DNA from 3 places in the Vibrio gangliei genome. Region 3 is predicted to be linked to each of the others. Evidence: predicted binding sites of a transcription regulator. Region 3 holds the regulator's gene; each other region holds the start of a gene.
The links. The regulator PurR, encoded in region 3, represses purine synthesis genes. The targets are predictions, from matches to a motif close to TNANGNAAACGTTTNCNTNA.

Region 1 (8,334 bases), 530 kb from region 3:
GCAGATCCTCTGAGTCGATTGAATGGTGTGGGTGACGTGCAGGTGTTTGGTTCGCAATATGCGATGCGTTTATGGCTTGATCCAGCGAAGTTAACCAGTTACCAATTAACGCCAATTGATGTTTATCAAGCGATTGAATCTCAAAACACTGAAGTAACAGTCGGCCAAATTGGTGGTGCGCCAGCGGTGCCAGGGCAGCAAATTAACGCCACCATTACTGCGCAAAACCGTTTGCAAAGTGTTGAACAATTTAAAAATATTTTGCTGAAAGTGCGTTCAGATGGCTCACAAGTTCGAGTAAAAGATGTCGCACGTGTTGAGCTAAATGGTGAAGACCTCAGTGTTCTCGCACAATATAACGGTCAAGGTGCATCAGGGATTGCGATTAAGTTAGCCACAGGTGCGAACGCTATTGCGACCCAAAAGTTAGTTGATGAGAAACTGGCTGAACTCGAAAAGTCCATGCCTGAAGGGCTGAAAGTCGTTAAAGCGATGGACACCGTACCATTTGTTAAAATCTCGATTGAAGAAGTGGTTCATACTTTAATTGAAGCCGTGGTTTTAGTTTTCCTAGTGATGCTGCTGTTCCTACAAAACTGGCGTGCAACTTTGATTCCAACTATCGCCGTGCCTGTGGTACTTCTGGGTACCTTCGGGGTGATGGCCGCGATGGGCTTTAGCGTTAACACCTTAACCATGTTTGGTATGGTTCTGGCCATCGGCTTGCTGGTGGATGATGCCATCGTTGTGGTGGAGAACGTCGAGCGTGTAATGGCGGAAGAAAATTTGCCACCACTGGAAGCGACACGTAAAGCCATGAGTGAAATTACTGGCGCATTGATCGGTGTTGCAATGGTGCTTTCAGCGGTATTCGTCCCAATGGCCTTTATGAGTGGTTCAACCGGTGCGATATATCGTCAGTTCTCTTTGACCATCGTATCCTCAATGGTGTTATCGGTTATCGTTGCGATGATCTTCACGCCAGCACTTTGTGCCACTATGCTGAAACCACATCATGGTGAGAAAACGACGGGCTTCTTTGGTTGGTTTAACCGTCACTTCAATCGCTCAAGTGAAAAATACACCAATGGCGTGCGTAAGATCCTTAGCCGTCCAAAACGTGTGTTCATTATTTATGTTGTGATGTTGCCACTCATTGGTTGGATGTTCACCTCAATCCCGTCTAGTTTCTTGCCAGATGAAGACCAAGGTAACTTTATGGTCATGGTGCAGCTACCCACCGGCGCAACATTAGAGCGTACTGAAAAAGTAATGGCGGATGTACGTGAATACTTTACTGAAAACGAAAAAGATACCGTGAAGTCATTCTTCCAAGTATCGGGTTTCAGTTTTGTCGGTCAAAGCCAAAATGCGGGTATGGCTTTCCTTGAGTTAAAAGATTGGTCAGAGCGTACCAAGCCGGGGCAGGATGTGAATTCCATTATCGGTCGCGCAATGCAGCATCTAAGTCAAAATAAAGAGGGTGTCGTTTTTGCGATTAACCCGCCTGCCATTCGTGAACTGGGTCAGGCTTCGGGTTTCGATATGTACTTCGAAGACAGAACGGGTATTGGTCACGACAAACTCATGCAAGCTCGCGACATGCTATTGCAAGCGGCTAACCAAAATCCGGCACTGCAAAAAGTACGTCCAAATGGTCTTGATGACCAAGCGCAGTTCTACATTGATCTGGACTATGAAAAAGCCAAAGCATTGGGTGTCAGCATTAGCGATATCAACCAAACGCTATCGATGGCTTGGGGTTCTTCTTATGTGAATGACTTCATCGATCAAGGCCGAATCAAGCGCGTGTACATTCAAGCCGATGCGCCTTATCGCATGACACCTGATGATTTAAACCATTGGTACGTGCGTAATGACCAAGACAAAATGGTGCCATTTAATGCCTTCAGCCACACACGTTGGGGTATGGGGTCACCTAACTTACAGCGTTATAACGGTAACTCAGCGGTTGAGATCTTAGGTGAAGCCGCGCCAGGTTACAGTACCGGTGATGCCATGAAAGCGATCGAAGACATTGCGAAAACCTTACCTGATGGTGTTGGCGTGAGCTGGACAGGCATGTCTTACCAAGAGCGTGAATCAGGCGATCAAGCACCAATGCTATATGCGCTTTCAATGCTGATCGTATTCTTGAGCTTAGCAGCCTTGTATGAAAGTTGGACAATCCCGATGGCGGTTATCCTTGTTGTGCCTCTGGGCGTACTCGGTGCCTTGGGCGCGACCATGATGCGTGGCTTAGAAAACGACGTTTACTTACAAGTTGGTTTATTGACAACCATTGGTTTGTCAGCGAAAAACGCCATCTTGATCGTTGAGTTCGCCAAAGATCTATACGAGAAAGGCATGGGCTTGATGGAAGCCACATTAGAAGCGTGTCGTATGCGTTTGCGTCCAATCTTGATGACTTCATTTGCATTCATCTTGGGCGTATTACCATTGGCAACCAGTACGGGGGCGGGCGCAAACTCACGTCATGCCATTGGTACCTCGGTGATCGGTGGTATGTTAACCGCAACCTTCTTAGCTATCTTCTTCGTGCCTATGTTCTATGTCGGTGTGATGAAACTCTTTGGTGGTAAAAGAAAGCAAGCGGAAAACCACACGCAACAAGATCAGCCTGCAATAGAATCGAAAGACTCATAATCTGGCTATGTAATAAAGATAATCAAGGCAGTGGGTGAGAGCTCGCTGCCTTTTTATTTATCCGTGACAAGTTAACCGCCACAGTCAGTGCTACAATTCTGGGCAGAAAAATAAATCTGGAGATAAATACTTATGATTAAAGGAAGTTGCTTATGCGGCGCCATTCACTATGATGTGGAATTGGTCGAAGGAAAGGTATTTAATTGTCATTGCCAATACTGTCGTAAAGCTCATGGTGCCGATTATGTCACCGTTGCATTGGCTGATGCTAGCACACTCACCATTAAGGATGAGCAGCATCAATTGAAAGAGCATCAAACCGGCACTGGAGGCTTTCGAGCATTTTGCTCAACTTGCGGCACGCGTTTGTTTAATTATGCTCCAGATAAAAGCCTCTATTTCAGCGTGACGCTATCGACGGTTGATACCCCGGTTAACGCCAAACCGGTTGCCAATTTCCATATCGATTCAAAAGCCAGTTGGTGTGAATTAAACCCTAATATTCCAAGCTATGAAGGCGTACCGGAAGGGATTATTCGTTAAAAAAACGCCCCTGTTTTTGACGAGGGGCGTTTATCCATGCTATTTCACTTTGTTTTGAAAAGTGGATTATTTCGAAAAGTTTTCACACGCATACATGGTGTTTTCAATGAGGCTTGCCACTGTCATTGGGCCGACACCACCTGGTACAGGTGTAATATGGCTCGCGTTGTCTTTCGCGACATCGTATTCCACATCACCGATCAGTTTTCCATCATCCATACGGTTAATACCCACATCGATCACCACTGCGCCTTTCTTGATCCAAGCACCCGGAATGAAGTTGGGTTTACCGACAGCAACCACTAATAGATCCGCTTGGCGAATATGGCCTTCTAAATCTTTAGTGAAACGGTGACAAGTGGTGGTGGTGCAGCCTGCAAGTAATAGCTCTAACGTCATTGGGCGGCCAACGATGTTCGATGCGCCAACGATCACAGCATGTTTACCATGAGTATCAATATTGTAGCGCTCTAGCAGCGTCATGATACCTTTTGGTGTACAAGAACGTAATTTGGGCATACGTTGGCATAAGCGACCAACGTTATAAGGATGGAAACCATCAACGTCTTTTTCTGGGTGAATGCTTTCTAATACTTTTGTGCTATCTATACCAGCAGGAAGAGGAAGCTGAACTAAAATACCATCGATTTCAGGATCGTTATTTAATTCTTCTACTACAGCCAACAGTTCTTCTTCTGATGTAGTTGCAGGTAAATCAAAAGACTTAGAAACAAAGCCGACTTCTTCACAAGCACGACGTTTACTGCCGACATACACTTGTGACGCTGGATCACTACCAACCAAAACAACCGCTAGCCCTGGGGCGCGTAAACCCGCCTCGACACGCGCTTGAACACGAGCTTTAACTTCAGAACGAACAGTTTGTGAAATCAACTTTCCATCAATAATTTGAGCAGTCATGGTTTTCCTTCAATCCTTATTTGACTAGCTGTGCTAGATTTGCGGCGTATTGTCGCAAAAAAATAAAGTAATATCCATAAGGCAAACGTTTGCTTTTTGCCGTTTTACAGATTTGATGGGTCGCTAATTACACCGGGTATCATTGCTTTAAGCGTTCCGCCCCAATAATGCCTTTTTTTTCAACACTCAAGCCCTAATCACATAGAAAGCGATTGACCTGACTTTTTCATCTCGTATAATTCCCCACTCAAAGCGCCCTTAGCTCAGCTGGATAGAGCACCTGCCTTCTAAGCAGGTGGTCACAGGTTCGAATCCTGTAGGGCGTGCCATATAAAGAAACCCCAGATAACCATTTTGAGTTGTCTGGGGTTTTTGCTTTTGAAATGACTGAATGCAAATTATTCGTTATTTGTCTGCTGGTGGGGTGAGGTTTTCCCCTTTAGATGCGATGACATTTTTATACCAGTCAAAACTTTTCTTTTTAATACGCTGGAGTGTCCCGTTACCTTGGTCATCTCTATCTACGTAAATCACACCGTAGCGTTTAGACATCTGAGCGGTTGAGGCACTCACGAGATCAATAGGCCCCCAACAGGTGTAACCTAAGATTTTTACACCGTCTTGTAGCGCTTCACCGACTTGATAGAGGTGATCGTTCATGTATTGAATACGGTAGTCATCCTCAATTTGCCCATTTTCATTGATTTTATCGACTGCACCTAGCCCGTTTTCAACGATAAACAATGGCTTTTGGTAGCGGTCATAGAGCAGATTGCACACAATACGGAGTCCTTTTGGATCAATTTGCCAGCCCCAGCCTGTCGATTCTAAATAAGGATTAGTGCCCATTTTGAATGCCACATCGTCTTCTTGTGACATGGTATTTTTTTGTACGCTCACACAGCCGGTCATGTAGTAGCTAAATGAGATAAAGTCGATGGTTTCTTTTAAATCTTGTTTGTCTTGTTCTGTAATGTTGAGGGAAATGCCTAGTTCTTTAAATTTACGAGTCATGTAGCTTGGGTAGTAACCACGGCTTTGTACATCACCAAAGAATAACCAGTCACGATTTTGCTGCATGGCTTCAAATACGTCATCAGGATGACTGGTTAATGCGTATTGTACTGCGCCAAGCATCATGTTGCCGATCTTGGCTTCTGGTAGCATTTCATGGCAAAGTTTGACGGCTTTTGCACTGGCAACTAACTGGTGATGAATACCTTGATACAGCGTTTGCTGATCACTGCCACGAGGAATGCCAGCACCTGTGAACGATTCATGCAAAGTGACATTCACTTCATTAAAAGTCAGCCAATATTTGACTCGATTACCATAACGTTCGAACACCGTTTTAGCGTAGCGCTCGAAAAAACCAATCAGTGTTCGGTTTGTCCAGCCGTGATAATGCTCAGCCAGGTGCAGTGGCATTTCATAGTGCGATAGCGTCACGACAGGTGTGATGTTGTGTTTTTCCAGTTCATCAAAGATTTTGTCGTAATACGCCAGTCCCAACTCATTGGGTTCTAGCTCATCGCCTTTGGGGAAAATACGGCTCCAAGCAATTGATAAGCGAAAACAGCTAAAACCTAATTCTGAAAAAAGTTGGATGTCTTGCGGGTAGCGGTGGTAGAAATCAATAGCGATGTCTTTAATGTTGAAATCACCAGTTTGACGTGAACGCAACTCACCAAATGATCCATATGGTTGAACATCGGAAGTGGATAGACCTTTCCCATCGGTAGTATGCGCACCTTCAATTTGGTTTGCAGCTGTCGCGCCGCCCCATAGAAATGTGTCTGGAAAACGAAATGACATCAGAGACTCCTTGTGATTAGTAACATATTTAAAATCACTATAATTGTTTGAAGTAGGGAGAAACAAAGCAATTCTCAATGCGTATGAATTAGCTGTATTAATCCCTGTGGTGAATAATGACGTGAGAGATTAATTCTATATTGATATAACTGGTGAGTAATGTCTTAATGCAAAATTGGAGTTTGGACAAATTGAATAAGGGATAAAATGATTTCAAGTTTTATGGAGGCCATTCTGCCTGTGATGATAATTGCTTTGCTTGGCGCATTTCTCAGTAAAAAAACAACTTACCTTGATGATCCCAATCTGCCTCAACTGATACTAAATGTTGGTATGCCATGCTTATTACTGCATTCGATGCTGGGTTCACATATTGAATTTTTGAGTATGGGGAAATTGGTTATCGCAGCTGTTTTGGCTTTAACCTGCATGGTATTACTCACTTTTATATTTTTAAAATCTCTTCGTTTGCCTGTGCGTTATTATCTTCCTGTTCTAGTTAACCCTAATACGGGCAATTTAGGAATTCCTATTGCTTATGCATTGCTTGGGGAAAAGGGACTAGCAGGTGCGGTGATCATTTCCTCTGTTATTGAAATTAGCCATTTTACGTTAGGGATTGGCATGATGTCAGGCTCGTTTAACGTTAGAAAGCTCTTGGCTAACCCTCCGGTGATCTCGTTGATTATGGGGGCGGTTATTTTAGCCGCAGACCTTCCAGTCCCCAAATTTTTTATCCAGATATTTGATATGTTGGGTAACATTGCAGTACCAATCATGTTGTTGATGTTGGGACGCTCCCTTGCACACATGAAGGTTAAAGAAGCTAATTGGCTTAAGTTGTTTTTGCTTGCTTGGTACCGACCAGTCATCGGGTTAGGTGTTGCGTGGGGAATTGCGTTATTACTGAATTTATCACCGCTTTATACGGCTAATTTACTCATAGCAAGTTGTATGCCTGTCGCGGTCTTGAATTATATTTTTGTGACTCGTTATCAAGGGCCAGCAAATGATGTAGCAGGGTTGACTTTTTTAACTTTACCAACCGCGTTTATGGCTTTGATATTTATTCAATTAGTAGTAATGACTTAAGCTTGCTGATTAATACTGCTGAACCGTTTCATTGCGGAAACAAAGCCCCTGACAACAAACGTTATCAGGGCTAATTTTTATTGTCCATTAAATGCAAATTAACGAATGATCATTTGCTCACGCTCAGGACCAACTGACACCATAGAAACCGGCACACCCATTAACTCTTCAATGCGTTTAACGTAGTTTTGGGCCGCAATTGGTAGGCTTTCAAAGGTGCGACAACCGGTGATGTCTTCATCCCAACCTTGCATGGATTCATACACAGGTTTCAGCGCTGAGGTTTGTGGCCAAATTGGGTTTTCACTGTGCTCGCCATCGTAAGCGACACAGATTTTCAGATCTTGCATGCCAGATAAGCAATCAATTTTTGTCAGAGCGATCTCGGTGGCGGCTTGCAGATCGACACCGTTACGAGTGGCGACGGCATCAAAGTAACCCATATCACGTGGACGGCCTGTTACTGCGCCATATTCATTGGCGGCTTCACGGAAGTTGTCTTGTTCTTCCATTGCGGTAACCAGTGTGCCAGTACCGACTGATGAGCTGAATGATTTTGCGACAGCCACAATACGTTCTGGGCGAAGCGCGGGTAATCCGCTACCAATACCAGCATACGCCGCCGTCACATTCGATGAAGTCGTGTAAGGGTATTCGCCGTAAACTAAGTCGCGACCAGCACCTAATTGCGCTTCAAATAATAGGTTTTCATTTTTCTCTTGCAGTGCTTTAAGTGGTTGAGTCACATTGCAAATGAATGGACGCCAAGCGGCTGTGACTTCGAGTAACCACTCTGTCATTTCTTCGGCGCTTTGTGAGAAATCGCAGCTAGGGTATAGCGCTTTTAATTGCGGCATTTTCCAATCAAGCATGAATTGGATGCGCTCTTTTAGCACTTCAGGTTGATTTAACCAGCCGACTAAAATGCCTTTTTTCATTACGCGATCGCCATAAGCAGGCGCAATACCCTGACGGGTGGAGCCATAAGCGGCATCACCTAAGCGTTGTTCTTCTAGTGTGTCTTCTAGTGCGTGTAAAGGCAGGCATAAGGTGGCGCGATCAGATATGCATAATTTCACCTCTACACCAGCTTGTTTCACTTCAGCAATTTCTTCACTTAATGCCGCTGGGCTGATCACCATGCCAGGGCCTAAAACCGCCGTACAATTTGGATTAAAAATACCGCTTGGCAGTTGATGCAATTTGAAAGTACCGAATTCGTTAACCACAGTATGACCTGCGTTATTACCGCCTTGGAAACGAATACTCGCCGCAGCATTTTCAGCTAAAAAGTCA
Region 2 (8,334 bases), on a different replicon from region 3:
AGTACATAATCTTTGCGCTTTTCATCAGAAAGAGACTGCAATTGAGATAAGCTAAAGCGGCTGTCCCATAATTGATCTTCTAAAGACTGCTTTAATGTTGGAATCGACAACAATGGCGTATCAATGTAACCCACCGTTTTCTTCGTCAATGACTGAACCCAGTTCATGGCTAACATGGTATTGACTACTTTTGGCGCTTTCGCCATCAAAGGTAACAATGATTCAATATTGCCGACGAGATAATCTTTCGCCGGACGCTGATAACGTGTGTAATACACATTTAAGAAACGCGAACGAAATGACGGCACATCAACATTAATCGGGCACTGACTTGCACAGGCTTTACAAGCCAAACAGCCATTTAAGGCTTCAAATACTTCGTGAGAAAAATCGTATTCTTCTTTCTTTTTAATCGTATGGCGTACACGGTCAATCATGGATTTGATTGAGCTAGATTGCTGCAATGCTTTTTCTTCTAAATCCAAAATATCGACACCGCTTGCGGTTAATTGACGTAACCACTCGCGAACTAAACCGGCACGGCCTTTTGGTGAGTGACGACGGTCTGCGGTCACTTTCATTGACGGACACATTGGCGAATTCACGTCATAGTTAAAGCACAAACCGTTGCCGTTACATTCCATCGCTTGTCGGAAGCTGTCACGCACAGTCACAGGAATTTGTCTATCATAAAACGCACGCTTAGCATCGGACACTTTCACCAATTCATCTTGGCTTTCAATTGGCGTACAAATCTTTCCTGGGTTCATTTTATTAAGCGGGTCAAATGCGGCTTTCACTCGACGCAACTGAGTAAAGAGTTCTTCACCAAAAAACTCAGGGCCATACTCAGAGCGATAGCCTTTACCGTGTTCTCCCCACATCAAACCGCCGTATTTTGCCACTAGCTTCACGACTTCATCAGAAATTTGATGCATCATTTTTTCTTGCTCGGGGTCGCACAAATCCAAGGCTGGACGAACGTGCAATACACCGGCATCCACATGGCCAAACATGCCGTAGTTTAATTGCTTTTCATCAAGCAAGGCACGGAACTCAACAATAAAATCAGCTAAGTTTTCAGGTGGAACACAAGTATCTTCAGCAAAAGCAATTGGCTTAGCTCGGCCTTTTGCACCACCTAATAAGCCCACCGCCTTTTTACGCATGTTGTAGATTTTATTAATGCTGTCGAGGTCATGGCATACCTGAAAACCAATAATGCCGCCTTCTTCCGTTTCCAATTGTTTTTCTAACTGCTCAACCAGCGCATTCACTTGTTGCGTGACTTCATTGGTGTCTTGACCTGCAAACTCGACAATATTGATGCCTTGCATATCTTTGCCTGGGACATCGGTGATCAAATCACTCACGGTATGCCAAACGATGTCTTGCTTGGCGAGATTCAATACTTTCGAATCCACCGTTTCCACCGACAAAGCTTGCGCTTGAACCATCAACGGCGCATTACGTAACGCCGAATCAAATGAATTGTATTTGATATTGACCAGCGAACGCGCTTTAGGAATTGGCGTTAAGTTTAATTTGGCTTCGGTAATAAAAGCGAGAGACCCTTCTGCACCACAAAGCACTCGTCCAAGGTTAAATTCACCCTGCTCCTGTTGCTCAAAAGACAGCGCATTTTTTAAGTCATAGCCAGTAAGAAAGCGGTTAAGCGGTGGAAATTTAGCTTCAATAGCGTCACGATTTTCACGGCACACTTGCTCGGTCATGCTGTAAGCCTTTGCCGCAAAAGTGCCTAATTCAGGCTCACCTTGTGAACCATCGGTTTCAAACATGGAACCGTCAGCAAATACCGCTTGCAACGACAACATATGATCAGACGTTTTGCCGTATTTCAAAGAACCCTGTCCCGAAGCATCGGTATTGATCATACCGCCAACAGTGGCACGGTTACTGGTTGAAAGATCCGGCGAGAAAAAATAACCGTATGATCGAACCGCATCATTAAGTTGGTCTTTTACCACACCAGACTGCACTCGAACCCAACCTTCTTCTGAGTTAACTTCAAGCACCTTATTCATGTAGCGAGACATATCCACCACAATGCCTTTGGTTAATGACTGGCCGTTGGTTCCAGTACCGCCGCCACGAGGAGAAAAAGTAATGGTGGCGTATTTTTCTTGCGCGCCAATTCGGGCAATCAACTGCACATCTTGGTTATCTTTTGGCAACACCACGGCTTGCGGCAATTGCTGATACACACTGTTATCGGTCGCAACAGCCAAACGGCTCGCATAGGTTTGTTCGATATCGCCTCGAAATCCTGCGGCTTCCAGCTCATTGAGATAGGCGCTCACCAATGGCTCAACATCATAACGTTGGCTTAATGCTGGCAAGATAGATGAATCAGATGAATTTTTTGATGTTTGATTATTAACAGACATTCGCTTCCATGTTCCTAGTGCGCTGATCCCTCAGCTTGACCCAAGGAGCTTAAGTCAAGAGGCTTAAAGCAGAGACTTGGGTCTCGGTTAATCATTGTAATTTTTTGAATTAAGTCACTTTACCTTATTTCTGCTTGGCTGAGGAGTAGAAAGTGCGGCAATTTTATCCTCAAGTGACTGAGTCGATATATGATCACCACACAACAGTTGTCCTTTCTTACTCCCATTAAAAACGGTAGAATATGCGGCTCATTATTTTACTCAGCAGATTGTCAGAATATTAATGGATAAACAAAAAGCCCTTAAAAAAATTGCCAAATGCCTTGAGCTAGGCAGTTCCGCTAACGTCAACGAAGCAGCCCAGGCCATTAAAATGGCGCACCGCTTAATGCTTAAGTATGGCTTAGATAAGGACGATATTGACTTCATCAAGCTGGGTAAAACCCAATCAAGCCACTTATTACCTGCCAATATTAGCTCTAACCTACTTCGTGTTATTCGTGGTATTAACACCCGCTTTGGTGTCGAAGCCGTGCTTCTTAACCACAAAGGCTTAAAGCGTGTTGAATTTATCGGTGAGGCAGATCGTGCCATTTTTGCCGCATTTGCTTTCGATATCATTTATCGTGAAATGAATGAACAAACCGGACAATTCCGTAATAGTTTTTCAGGCTCAGGTACATCAAGCGCGGAAGTCACTCGTCGTGTGAATTCTTTCTTATCAGGCTGGATCGAAGGTGCTTTGGAAAAACTGCCGCTGATCGCTCCGGATGATGATTCTGCTCAAAAGATCAATAACTACATCGATAAAGAATTTGAAAACGTCGATCGTGAAACCTTTAAACAACAATTGCGTGAAGCGATGAAAAACTTCACTGCAGACTATGAAGTGGGTTTAAAAAAAGGTCGCCGTGTTTCAGTGAATCGCCCAATCGATGGTGAGTCAGAACGTAAACGCTTAAACAAATAACGCCGCATTTTTGCCTGACTCAACCCCTGATTCAGGCAAACGTTTCCCTTAATTTTATTATTGAAGAATGTGAGCATAACCACATTCTTATACGTAATAGCATTCGAAAGTCTCAATATTGTTCGCTACACTGCTTGCGTTCAATTTTATGAGCAGAAACAGGGAAACAATAATGGAAAGTTCACATGGTACTTGCGATTGGTGTAAACAATTCGTAGGTCAATTAGTTAAGTTTGAGTATCTCGACGGTGTTAGCCACCGTGCCTGTCCTGAGTGCCACGATTTTGCACGTATGGACGTTCGTCAATTTAATATCGCTGAACAAGCGTTAAGAGATAAGCAAGCCAAGTTAAAGTAACTTCCTCATCCTCAAAAAAATTCAATAATAAAGGCGCTTCAATGAGCGCCTTTATTCATTCTATTTCACAGTTATCGCAATCGTACTAATTATGCGTTTTCTGCTTTTTCACAACCGATAAAACGGTATGCAATCGCACCTAGAATTGCACCAATGATTGGCGCAACCCAGAATAGCCACAACTGCGCTGTCGCCCAATCGCCAACGTAAACGGCAACAGCAGTACTACGAGCAGGGTTAACAGAAGTGTTAGTCACTGGGATAGAGATCAAGTGGATAAGAGTCAAACATAGGCCAATCGCGATTGGTGCAAAGCCTGCCGGAGCACGTTTGTCTGTCGCACCTAAAATCACGATCAAGAACATCATTGTCATAACAACTTCAGTCACTAATGCAGAAGTCATTGAGTAACCACCTGGAGAATGTTCACCGTAACCGTTAGAAGCGAAACCTGCTGCCACATCAAAACCTGCTTGGCCAGAGGCAATCACATACAGTACACCACCAGCAATGATACCGCCGATTACTTGAGCAATAATGTAAGGTAAAAGTTGATTTGCAGGGAAACGACCACCAGCCCATAAACCGATAGATACCGCAGGGTTCAAGTGACAACCAGAGATGTGACCAATAGCAAATGCCATGGTTAACACAGTAAGACCAAAGGCCAAAGATACACCAACAAAACCGATGCCAAGGTCAGGAAACGCAGCAGCTAATACCGCACTACCACAACCACCAAGTACTAGCCAAAACGTACCGAAACATTCCGCTAAATATTTATTCATTTTTTTATTCCTATGAATATATGGCTCAAAGATCACCTGATCTTTGAGATAGCAACGCTGACATTCATTTACCAACCGCCTTAATTGTAGGTTGATATACAAGTTTTCATGCCAACAAGATCCAGCATAAAAGAAAAATCTTCCTCTTTTACACCTTAAATCTTCCTATTTGCTCACCTCATTAAGTCTCTAATTATTAATGAGTTACGAACCTTTAAATATTACATCAGATTTGAAAAACCACAAATAAAAAAGTGATTTAAATCACACTTAATAATAAATCGATCAATAAATCGCTTGATCTTTCACCGATTAAAAACTACTGTATACATACACAGTATGTATATATGGACAGTTATTTATGTTTACTCACGCTAACGTTTTACCTCATCAGTCTTTTGCTTCTCAGGCTTGTAATGACGATATGTTCTCAGTAACCAGCCCACTGTTTTCACGACTATCAATACTTTCTAAACGCCCAAACTGGCTACTATTTACTGCTGGCGCTACTCTACCAACAACACCAGAACTGGATGCTTTTGGTATTGATGCTCGTAAAGTAGTAAAAATCAAAGCCTCAAACTCAATGTCTGAAAAAGACATCATAATTAAAGCGTTAAATGCCAAAAACGCCAGTGCAATCGTAGCCAGTGATCATTTTTCTCACCAAGACAAACAAGAACTGATCGCGTTAGCGCAACAAAATAACTGCGAATTATTTTTTATGAGTGCATCTATTCAACAAACGTTAACGCGTCGTCACCTACACTGAGCCAAATTTAATGACTGATGATGAAGCATGAGCCAAAGACGATTACGGACGATCTCTGGCTCTGTCGTCACCTTTTACATTCACCAAAACACCAAAGCCAATCACCTTTAATACTCCCCAATACCTGCGACGTTTTTGCAAAATAAAATTCATAGCAAACGTTTGCTTTTTCTCTGGATAGCAACGCTTTTGTTCGGTATCATGCCGCTTTCTGGTATGAAAGGCGTTCATACCGCATTTATATAGCCTAGTAGGAAAATGGAAATGAGCATTGCTAATCAAGTTCTTGCCGTGAATGACGATCTTCCCATCCGTACTGACAAACCTGTACACAGTGGTAAAGTACGTTCTGTTTATTGGTTAACCGAGGCAGATAGCCGCCGCCTAATTAAAGAAAAGGGTTACGATGTTGCAGAAGACGCTCCACTTGCCATTATGGTGATCAGTGACCGCATTTCTGCGTTTGACTGTATTTGGCACGGTGAAGGTGGCCTGCAAGGCGTTCCAGGCAAAGGCGCAGCATTAAATGCCATTTCTAACCACTGGTTCCAACTGTTCAAAGATAACCATTTAGCCGACAGCCATATTCTCGATATTCCTCATCCATTTGTTTGGATCGTACAAAAAGCCAAACCCGTCATGATCGAAGCGATTTGCCGCCAATACATCACAGGCTCAATGTGGCGCGCTTACGAAAAAGGCGAACGTGAATTTTGCGGAATTTCACTTCCTGAAGGTCTAGAAAAAGATAAAGCGTTACCAGAACTACTGATGACGCCATCCACTAAAGGCATCTTAAAAGGCATTCCTAACGTGCCTGAAGCGGATGATGTCAACGTATCTCGCCAAGACATTGAAGCCAATTTTACCGCGTTTAACTTCTCTAAAGCGGAAGACATTGCTCATTATGAAAAGCTGCTTAAAGAAGGCTTCAAAGTGATCAGTGATGCGCTGGATAAAGTGGATCAAATCTTTGTTGATACCAAATTCGAGTTTGGTTATGTACACGATTCCGCTGGTAATGAAAAACTGATCTACATGGATGAAGTCGGTACACCTGACTCTTCACGTATTTGGGATAAAACCGAATACCAAAACGGTAACATTGTCGAAAACTCCAAAGAAGGTTTCCGCCAATTCTTACTCAACTACTTCCCCGATCCTGATATTCTTTTAAACAAAAATCGTATGGATGAGCGTTTTGCTTTGGCTGAAAACAATGCGCTACCACAAGAAGCCATCATGGATATTTCTCGCACTTACCTTGGTATTGCAGAGAAAATTACAGGGAAGAAAATTGAACTAAGCGCAAATCCAAAACAAGAAATCATCGATATCTTGCGTAAAGACTACGATCTGATTGTTTAGTTCAGGTTAGTTATTGGATCTACCCATATAAAGAAGAGTGAAACTCGTACAAAGCTTCACTCTTTTTGTTTAGTGCGCCCCTAAAACTAGCGCTTGAGGGGCTTAACTAAGCTATCTAACCCTTCAATTTTCAGTGCCAAACAAAGTTTTAATAAATCCCCTAACTCGCCTTTAGGAAATTCCGCCTTATTTTGAAACCACAGCAAATACTCTTCGGGTAAGTCTATCAACATGCGGCCTGCGTATTTACCAAACGGCATCGGCGTGCGAGCCAGTTTTATCAAGTTTTCTTTTTCTAGCATGGGGCATGCCTTTTAGTAACGCTATCAAAAAAACGCCTGCAGCAATGGCAGGTGATGTTTATTACTTGGGTATATATTTTTGTCTAAGAGTTAACGATTAGTGAACTGGGCGCGCTTCATCATCGTTGAACTTGCCGAAATGCTCTTCTAACACTTCTGGAGTTAATTTACCTTCCGCTTCCAGTTGCTTTAACTTCGCAACAATCGCTTTTTGCTCTTCGATGCTTGGTAATGGCGTTTCTGGCGCTTCGGTCATTTCAGCTGACATGGCTTCCAGTTCTTTTTCGATATCATTACTCATGAGTATTTTCCAAGTTACAATTTTAAAATCAATTGCGCTAATTCTAACGGCTTTACCCTTGCTGCGCCACCAAAGCACGGTAGATTTAGCCCAAGCCAAGCTCGCCTTGTATGAAAAACAAGCGCTTGTAAAACAAATTAACCTTTGACTGAGCGATAAAGAGAACTTTTCAGCTATTCGTGGGTCATAAGCTACATGTTACAAATTGTCACATTTACCAATTTACAAATATTCGATATATTTCATTCACATAAAAGATTTTATCCGACATTTCAGGAGATATTTTGACCATGCATTCGGACGCTTTTGCCCAACTCCAGCAATATTTAAACTCTCAAGTGATTGGCCAAAATGAATTAGTGAAACAACTTCTCGTCGCCTTACTCGCTGATGGGCATATTCTCGTTGAAGGGCCTCCGGGGTTAGCTAAAACACGTGCGGTGAAAGTGTTAGCCGATTGCATTGAAGGTGATTTCCATCGCGTACAATTTACCCCCGATCTACTGCCTGCCGATTTAACCGGTACCGATATTTTCCGCCCTGAAACCGGTGAATTTACCTTCCAAGCAGGCCCGATTTTCAATTCATTGATTCTTGCTGATGAAATCAACCGCGCCCCCGCGAAAGTGCAAGCGGCAATGTTGGAAGCAATGGCAGAAAAACAAATTACCGTTGGGCGTGAATCTTACAAATTGCCTGAATTATTTTTAGTCATGGCAACCCAAAACCCGATTGAGCAAGAAGGAACGTATCCGCTACCTGAAGCGCAATTAGACCGCTTCTTACTGCACCTTGAAGTGGACTATCCAAATGCCGACAGCGAGCTGGAAATCTTGCGCTTGAACCGCGGTGAAGCACAAGGTCAACACGCCAGCCAGCCGGTAATGCTTTCTCAACAAACCATATTTGATGCTCGCCAAGCAGCGTTATCTATTCACATGGCAGAGAATGTTGAGCAATACATCATTCGTTTGATCATGGCCACTCGTCAGCCAGAGCAATACAACCCATTATTAGCAGAATGGCTACAAATGGGTGTCAGCCCACGCGCAACCATCGCGCTCGAT
Region 3 (8,334 bases):
TTCATCATCAACAACGGATAATTCTTCGTATTCCACTTCATCAGGCACTTGGCCAACCACTTCATCGTCGCGCAGCATCATGGCTTCATCACGCATATCACGTAGACGCTCGGCATCGGAATAAGTGAGATACCAAGGCGCATCAAAGTAGTCGGTCACCGATTGACGTAGACGCTGACTAAAGGCACGGTTTTGGTCCATATCAATCGCAGTACGGATAAACTTATGTACGTGACGGTCGTAACCAATCCATAAATCAATAGCTTGCTGGCCCCAGCTGACGATACGGTCAAGCTTGGTTTGCAGTGCGAACAAAATGGCATCGATAAAGTCCAGCCCTTCTTGTCCATAAATAGTTTGTTGAATATCCAACAATTGGGTTTGCAGTTCATCGCCCGCCGCTTGTAAGGTGTCTTGCAATTCATTCAGTGTGTTGGACGTTTCAGTAAGTAGGCTTTCACAACTGCTGATCGCGTCACGCCAATCTTGGTTTAATAGCTCAGCAATTTGTTGTTTGATTTCGATTTGCTGATCGTCCATCACGCGCTGGTTTAAATCAATGCGGTCAAAGATTTCACTGACCGAATATTTCAATACGCCATAAACGTGCTTTTGCCATTGCGCTAAATCGTTAGCCTGTTCTGCCGCTTCAACCGCTTTTGACATTTCATCAGCCACCATCGACAGTTGAATCGATAGCTTTAATTTCGAAAATTCGCGATGACGCACATAGTAATCTGTGATTGCCATGCCTAAAGGTGAAATACGATAAATGCTTGCCCCTTGATTCAACTCACTGACAAATCGGCTGATCAAACGCTGCGATACCAATTCATTAATGGCATTGTTGGCGCGAAACGCCGACGCCTCGCCGGTATCATCAAACATGGTCGTGACAATTTTGAACGCGTCATGCAATTCACCTTCGCCTAATTCTTCATCAAACTTTTCATTGCTGAGAACGGCGATAGCAATCAGAAACGCCAAACGCTCGGAAGAAAGATTCAATGAAAAATCATGCTGTTTTACCCAGGTGACCAGCTCATCTATGGGCTGTTCCTGAGTTGGCTGCTGGTTAAAAGGCAGTCCAGCTGAAGATTGAGTTATTTCACTCATTATCATTCCTGTTTTGCTATTAGCTCTCACCCGTTTGTTCACTTTGCGGCTTTTGTGCCCATACATGAATGTAACGGCCAAGAGAAAGATAAGGCTCTGTGCGGCATAATTTCTGCTCTAACGCCAACACATCTTCTGGGGTGTAGTCCCCCATATATTGTTGATTACCAATGTAATCATTAAAACAACGGATGCCTGATTTACCGACAATGTCGAAACCTTGAGACTCGATCCATTGGTACACATCTTCCGGTAACAACCCTTTCTGTGGTTGCAATTTAAACCGTTTACGATGTGGCATTCCCTGCAAAATGTGAGGGATATTACCACAAGTTACGTTCTTCAAAACCAGTCCGTGATGATTGTAGAACATCACAGATACTATTCCGCCCGGTTTCACTTTATCGAGCACATCATTCAAGACCTGTTGAGGGTGCTCAAGCCATTCCATAACGGCATGAAATAAAACGAAATCAAAAGGCTCTGATTCATGCTTATGCAAGTTTTGAATAGGAGAATGAACAAATCGAAAGTTGGCAGATAAAAGATTTTTTTCTACATCTTGCCGAGCGAGAGCCAGCATTTCACTCGACACATCACATAAGCAAATTTGATGACCGAGCTGAGCGAGTTTTTGAGATACTTGTGCCAAGCCGCCGCCCGCATCCAAGATGGATAAAGGTTTGTCAGCATGTTGCAGGCGTTGCAATGCGTTTTCTATATCTTGCCATACGATGACTTGGCGGATATCTCCTTTATCCGAACCGTAAATATTTTTCGCAAATTTATGTGCGATGTCATCGAAATTTCGATCGTTAGCCATATTTTTTCATTTAAGATAACTGAATTTTGCGTGTATTCTGTCACAGCAATTACAGGAATAAAGCAAATACTCTCTTTTATCCGCTGAATGATGAATTTTTGGGCTATTTAAAATGTTTGAACTGAAAAAAATAATCGGCGCATTGTTCATGCCGCTGCCAGCCATGTTAATCCTTGGCTTTCTCGGCTTGTTTTTGATCATGTTTACTTATAAACGAGGCTTGGGTTGTATTCTCACTTTTATCTCTTTAACAGGGATCTTTCTCTTTTCATTCCAACCTCTTTCTACTTCTTTATTGAAACCGACTGAGCGTGCTTACAAAGCCTTTTTACCGGTTGATGGCACCTTGGATTACGTCATGGTCTTAGGCAGTGGCCACACGGTGGATGATGACATACCACCGACTTCTGAACTTTCACGCAATGGTTTAATGCGCTTAGCCGAAGGCATTCGTGTATTACGACTGTACCCGGGTGCAAAATTGATTTTATCTGGTTACGGTGCGGGTAGTTCTGTCAGTAACGCACGTATGATGGCTAATGTTGCTGTATCACTTGGTGTGGCAAAATCGGACATCATCTTATTAGAAAATGCACAAGACACTTGGGATGAAGCCCATCAAGCCGCCGGTTTCGTGGGAAATAAACGCATGGTGTTAGTGACTTCTGCGAGCCACATGAAGCGTGCCATGAAAGAGTTTCGCAAAGCGGGTTTGGAACCCATCCCAGCCCCAACCAACTATCTTGCGTTTGATAACATTGAACAAGCATGGGACAAGTATTCACCTCAAGCTCAATACTTAGAACAAAGTGAGCGTTATTGGCATGAATTGTTGGGTCGTTGGTGGTCATCTTTACGTGATACACTTTCTAACACTCAAAACACGGCAAATAGCGCGCCGGCAGAATAAAGCAATTTACACGCAATAAGACTTACGTTATCGTTTGCGTCCTGCAAAGTTTGTTCATAAAAATGCCATATCTGATTGTCAGGCATGGCATTTAAGACTAAAATCTTATCAAAACTACGCATCTATATTATTAAGTCGCTGATTAATGGCGACTTTTATGTTTTTAGTATCCAATTAACTATCATCGTTCCGGCTGTATGGTCGGCATAAAGGAAATTCACTATGGCTACAATCAAAGATGTTGCACGTATTGCTGGAGTCTCCACAACGACCGTGTCACATGTCATCAATAAAACTCGTTTTGTTGCAGAGACAACTCAAGAGAAAGTTATGGCCGCAGTGAAAGAACTCAATTATGCCCCAAGCGCCGTGGCTCGTAGTTTGAAATGCAATACCACCAGCACCATTGGTATGTTAGTGACACAGTCAACTAACCCATTCTTTGCCGAAGTCGTTGATGGTGTTGAAAGCTACTGTTACCGCAAAGGTTATACCCTAATTTTGTGTAACACCGGTGGCCGCTCTGACAAACAACGTGATTATATCCGCATGTTGGCTGGCAAACGTGTCGATGGCCTATTGGTTATGTGTTCTGACCTAGATGAAGAATTGCGTGAAATGCTTGATGGTCACCCAGATATTCCTAAAGTTGTGATGGATTGGGGCCCAGAAACATCCAAAGCCGATAAAATCATCGATAACTCAGAAGAAGGTGGTTACATCGCAACACGCTATCTACTAGAACGAGGTCACACTGATATTGCTTGTTTAAGTGGGCATTTTGAAAAGGTGGCTTGCCAAGAGCGTATTGCAGGTTGTCGCCGTGCGTTAGAAGAAAAAGGCTTAACACTACGAGACGAGTGGTTACTAGAAGGGAACTTCGAGTGTGATACTGCCGTTATCGCTGCCGATAAAATCTTGGCAATGGATAAAAAACCAACTGCGGTATTCTGTTTTAACGACATCATGGCGCTAGGCTTAATGAGCCGTCTGCAAGAAAAAGGCATGCGTGTACCGGAAGATATTTCCGTGATCGGTTACGACAACATTGATATTTCTCCTTATTTCTCACCACCGTTGACGACGGTTCACCAACCTAAGCGTCGTTTAGGTAAGAACGCGGTTGAAATCTTATTAGAACGCATTAAAGATAAAAATCACGCTAAACAAACCTTCGAAATGTTCCCTGAAATGGTAGAACGTTCATCGGTGAAAACGCTTAAATAGTATTTCTAGTATTATCACTGCAAACATTTACAAGGCGTATCTATTCATTTAGATGCGCCTTATTTTTATTCGCTGGATTTTGATTAATTTATCCTGAGTTCAGATTAACTTAGCGATAACCTGAAATTTTTTCGCGTGATGTTATGTCTTATATTCCACTACGCTTAATTACATAAATTTTCATACCCAAGTTAGCGGAGCGAATAAAAGCTGCCAACAAAGCTAAAGCTTCAAATACGATGGATATTAAGGACAGATACAATGCGCTGGATTAGCCTTGGTTTACTTTCATTACTGCCTCTATTTGCTATGGCCTCTCAGGATAGCGACTGGCAAACCATTGAAAAACAAGCTCGTGGGCAAGATGTGTATTTTAATGCCTGGGGTGGTAGCCAAGAAATTAATGATTATCTACGTTGGGTAAGTAGAGAAGTGAAACGACAATATGGTGTAACTCTACACCATGTTAAAGTTTCCGATATTTCTGAAACCACCGCCCGCTTGCTGGCAGAAAAAACAGCCAATAAAAATCAGCAAGGCAGTGTCGATTTGGTTTGGATTAATGGTGAAAACTTCAAATCAATGAAAGACAACCAATTACTTTTTGGCCCGTTTGTATCGACATTACCTAATTGGCAAAAAGTAAATATGGCTTTACCTGTCACTGATGATTTTTCCGAACCAACCAACGGGCTCGAAGCGCCTTGGGGTGTAGGACAACTGGTTTATATTTATGACCGTGACAAGCTAGCCTCGCCTCCTCAATCAGCGCAAGATCTGCTCGAGTATGCTAAAGCGCACCCAGGCCGTATTAGCTACCCTAAGCCGCCACAATTTCATGGCACCAGTTTTTTAAAGTCATTATTGATTGAACTTAGCCAGCAAGATCCTGCATTACAGCAACCCGTTACCACAGAGGCTTTTGCTCAACTCACTCAACCATTATGGCGCTATTTAGATGCTTTGCAGCCTTTCTTGTGGCAACAAGGTCAACAGTTTCCAACTAGCCAAGCGGAAATGATTCAACTTTTGGATGATGACCAACTTGATTTGGCGATCACCTTCAATCCCAATGAAGTTTTCTCCGCGCAAGCCAGTGGCAAACTTGCTTCAAGCACCGCAAGCTACGCGTGGAAACAGGGGGCTTTATCGAACATTCATTTTCTTGCTATTCCATGGAATGCTAACTCCAAACAAGGCGCTTTAGTGGTGATCAATTTCTTACTCAGCCCTGAAGCGCAATCTCGTAAAGGCGACATCAATATTTGGGGGGATCCATCCGTTTTGCAGCCGCAATACTTAACTGGCAGCGCACAAAAGACCAAACTCTACCCGTCCTTGCCTGAGCCACATCCTAGCTGGCAAACCGCATTAGAACAGGCTTGGCTTGAACGTTATAGCCAATAAAATATTGATGGCGTTACGTCGAGGAGCAATTCAAAGGACCATGTCTATTAAAAAAAGGGATAGTGAAGCTAGGCCTATTAAAAGCAGGCATACTAAAATGAGTAACCGACTCAATAGCACTCTATTAAATCGACGAATATTGAATAAAAGCCAATCCAGTAAAGTCTCGCTGCGCTTGGGTTATGCTTTCGTTGTGTTGCTGTGTATCTTTCCCATCATTCCCGGCTTAATCGGTATGCTTAGCCCTGCCTTCGGCATTATTCCCCCCTTGGGCTTATTCGAGTTCTCACTGACTGGGTTCGAAAAAGTGGCGGATTGGCCCGCGGTAATGCATTCAATTTGTCTGAGTATGTTCTCTGCAATTACGAGTACTTTTTTAGCGACCATCATGGCGTTTTCAATACTGCAAGCCTATTGGAATCGTCCTGCTTGGCATAAAGTGGAAAAGTTATTATCGCCCTTATTAGCCTTGCCTCATGTCGCTTTTGCTGTGGGTTTCTTATTCTTATTTTCAGATACAGGTTGGTTCGCACGTGCATTAAACAGTGTTTTTTCTGCTTTTAGCACTTTTAACACTCAAGGTTGGTTGAACGTACAAGATAATCTTGGCCTTGGGCTGACTCTGGCACTTGCGATTAAAGAAACGCCGTTTTTGGTGTTAATGAGTTTACCCATTTTAAATAACTTACGAATTCAGCAAACCTTAGCGGTATCACAAAGCTTAGGTTATTCAGCTGCACAGACATGGTGGAAAGTGATCTTGCCACAATGGCTTCGACACATGCGCTTTCCATTTTTTGCCATTATGGCTTACTCAAGTTCAGTGGTGGATGTCAGCTTAATCATAGGACCAACGCATCCACCGACGTTTGCCGTATTGGTTTGGCAATGGTTTAACGAGCCTGATTTGTCTTTATTGCCTCGCGCTGCTGCCGGAGCGTTGTGTTTGTTTTTGCTCTGTAGCGCATTGATTGGTTTGGTGTATTTTATCGAACGTCTGTTACTTCATTATGCTCGCGGCTGGCTTACCTCTGGCAAAAAGAATGCTGACAGCGTTTACGGTAAATCGTCCTCTTCCATTTTCTCACCGCTGTCTATCAACTCGGCTATCCAGTCCACTATGACTTCAGCGGTTGCTCCTGTGCTCATGGCGGTGAGTTTATTATGTTTGCCTGCCCTGCTGGTTTGGACCTTCGCACAACGTTGGCAATTTCCGCAGCTACTCCCATCAGATTGGAGTTTGCGCTTTTGGATAAGCGAATGGCCATACATTCAACAAGCGATTCAAACTAGCCTATGCCTTGCCGTAGCCAGTACGATCATCGCGTTAATATTTGCCATTATTGCGCAAGAATATCGGCAACATTTTCGCCTACGTTTACCCATGTATGTGATTGCTCTGCCAATGCTCATTCCTCAGCTTTCTTTGCTGTTTGGCTTACAAGTCACAACGCTTTGGATAAACCAAGAATATTATTGGCTGTGGGTTATTTGGTCACATCTGTTTTTTGCTTTTCCATATATTTATTTGAGCTTAGATGGGCCCTGGCAAAGCTATCCAACCCGCTTATCACAAACTGCGGTCAGTTTAAGCGCATCGCCATTTAAAGCTTTTGTCATGATCAAATTACGCACACTGGCTAGCGCGTTGGCGTTTGCTTTTTCGATGGGAATGAGTGTCAGCTTAGCGCAATATTTACCGACTTTGATGTTAGGCTCTGGCCGCATTGTCACTTTAACCACCGAAGCCGTTGCGCTTTCCAGTGGCCATGATCGCCGTATCATTGCTTTGTATGCGTTATGGCAAGCGTTAGTACCCTTCATATTCTTTAGCTTGGCATTGGTCGCTAATCGTTTTTTAACCCAACCTAATGCTATGCAAAAACCGGCCAAATACCAAAATCGGGATGAAGATCTAAAGCGAAACAGAAACCGAGATCCATCTAAACATCCTGTTCCATTTAAACACTCAGTGCCAACCCAAAATAGGCAGGCGTAATCTTATGTGCTTATCGATTCAAAACCTCAGCATTACAAAGCAGCACAGCCCTTATGATCAATTATTAGGCGACTTTAATTTGGAAATTGAACCGGGTGAAATTGTCACCTTAATGGGACCAAGCGGTTGTGGTAAATCCACGTTACTTACTGTGATTGCCGGACACCTCAGTGCAGACTTTTCAGCAAATGGACAAATTACACTCGACGGTGAGGCCATCTTAGAACGCGCGCCCCACCAGCGTTCCATCGGAATTTTATTTCAAGATGATATGCTCTTTCCCCATCTCAACATTTGGGAAAATATCGCCTTTGCTTTGCCCAATCACATTAAAGGTAAGCAACGCAAACAAGCAGCTCTACAAGTTCTGCATTCTATCGAATTAGCGCATCTTGCCGAATCGATGCCAGAACAAATATCAGGCGGACAACGTGCTCGTATCAGCCTGGTGCGCATGCTCAGTGCTCAACCTCGCGCAGTATTACTCGATGAGCCTTTTGGCCAGCTCGACCCCGAACTGCGTCCTGTTTTCAGACAATGGGTTTTCGAACAACTGCAAGCGGCAAATGTTCCTGCTTTGATGGTGACACACGATGCCTCAGATGTCCCTGAAGGCGGCAAGCTCATTCAATGGCCAAAGCTAACCTCAGCTGCGGATAACTAGAAAAAATTCGGAGAACATACATGCTTGATCGCTACGTCATACCCATCATCAAAAAACCGCTCGAACAGGGTGCTCGCTGTTGTATTCAACGTGGTATAAGCGCCAACCAAGTCACGATTGCCAGCTTTGCGATTGGGCTGCTCGCTATTCCCGCGTTATGGCAGCACTATTATCTACTTGCGCTGGTG

Region 1: the regulator PurR is predicted to act here: its motif matches at 4,209-4,228, upstream of folD (bifunctional methylenetetrahydrofolate dehydrogenase/methenyltetrahydrofolate cyclohydrolase FolD).
Region 2: the regulator PurR is predicted to act here: its motif matches at 5,447-5,466, upstream of Vgang_RS15485 (phosphoribosylaminoimidazolesuccinocarboxamide synthase).

What each region holds. Positions count from the first base shown of each region.
Region 1 is NZ_AP021869.1:935,666-943,999, forward strand. Features, by position in the region: gene Vgang_RS04290 (efflux RND transporter permease subunit) at 1-2,667, shown strand, start outside; gene Vgang_RS04295 (GFA family protein) at 2,800-3,210, shown strand; gene folD (bifunctional methylenetetrahydrofolate dehydrogenase/methenyltetrahydrofolate cyclohydrolase FolD) at 3,277-4,131, opposite strand; tRNA gene Vgang_RS04305 (tRNA-Arg) at 4,384-4,460, shown strand; gene Vgang_RS04310 (glycoside hydrolase family 1 protein) at 4,537-5,946, opposite strand; gene Vgang_RS04315 (AEC family transporter) at 6,154-7,038, shown strand; gene Vgang_RS04320 (adenylosuccinate synthase) at 7,137-8,334, opposite strand, start outside.
Region 2 is NZ_AP021870.1:755,817-764,150, forward strand. Features, by position in the region: gene ydiJ (D-2-hydroxyglutarate dehydrogenase YdiJ) at 1-2,363, opposite strand, end outside; gene Vgang_RS15465 (DUF2786 domain-containing protein) at 2,692-3,378, shown strand; gene Vgang_RS15470 (hypothetical protein) at 3,551-3,736, shown strand; gene aqpZ (aquaporin Z) at 3,826-4,524, opposite strand; gene Vgang_RS15480 (hypothetical protein) at 4,886-5,296, shown strand; gene Vgang_RS15485 (phosphoribosylaminoimidazolesuccinocarboxamide synthase) at 5,561-6,664, shown strand; gene Vgang_RS15490 (DUF3820 family protein) at 6,751-6,966, opposite strand; gene Vgang_RS15495 (chromosome partitioning protein ParA) at 7,064-7,267, opposite strand; gene Vgang_RS15500 (AAA family ATPase) at 7,558-8,334, shown strand, end outside.
Region 3 is NZ_AP021869.1:1,465,549-1,473,882, forward strand. Features, by position in the region: gene mukF (chromosome partition protein MukF) at 1-1,116, opposite strand, end outside; gene cmoM (tRNA uridine 5-oxyacetic acid(34) methyltransferase CmoM) at 1,136-1,939, opposite strand; gene elyC (envelope biogenesis factor ElyC) at 2,052-2,849, shown strand; gene purR (HTH-type transcriptional repressor PurR) at 3,072-4,076, shown strand; gene Vgang_RS06690 (ABC transporter substrate-binding protein) at 4,338-5,483, shown strand; gene Vgang_RS06695 (ABC transporter permease) at 5,581-7,482, shown strand; gene Vgang_RS06700 (ATP-binding cassette domain-containing protein) at 7,487-8,146, shown strand; gene Vgang_RS06705 (CDP-alcohol phosphatidyltransferase family protein) at 8,167-8,334, shown strand, end outside.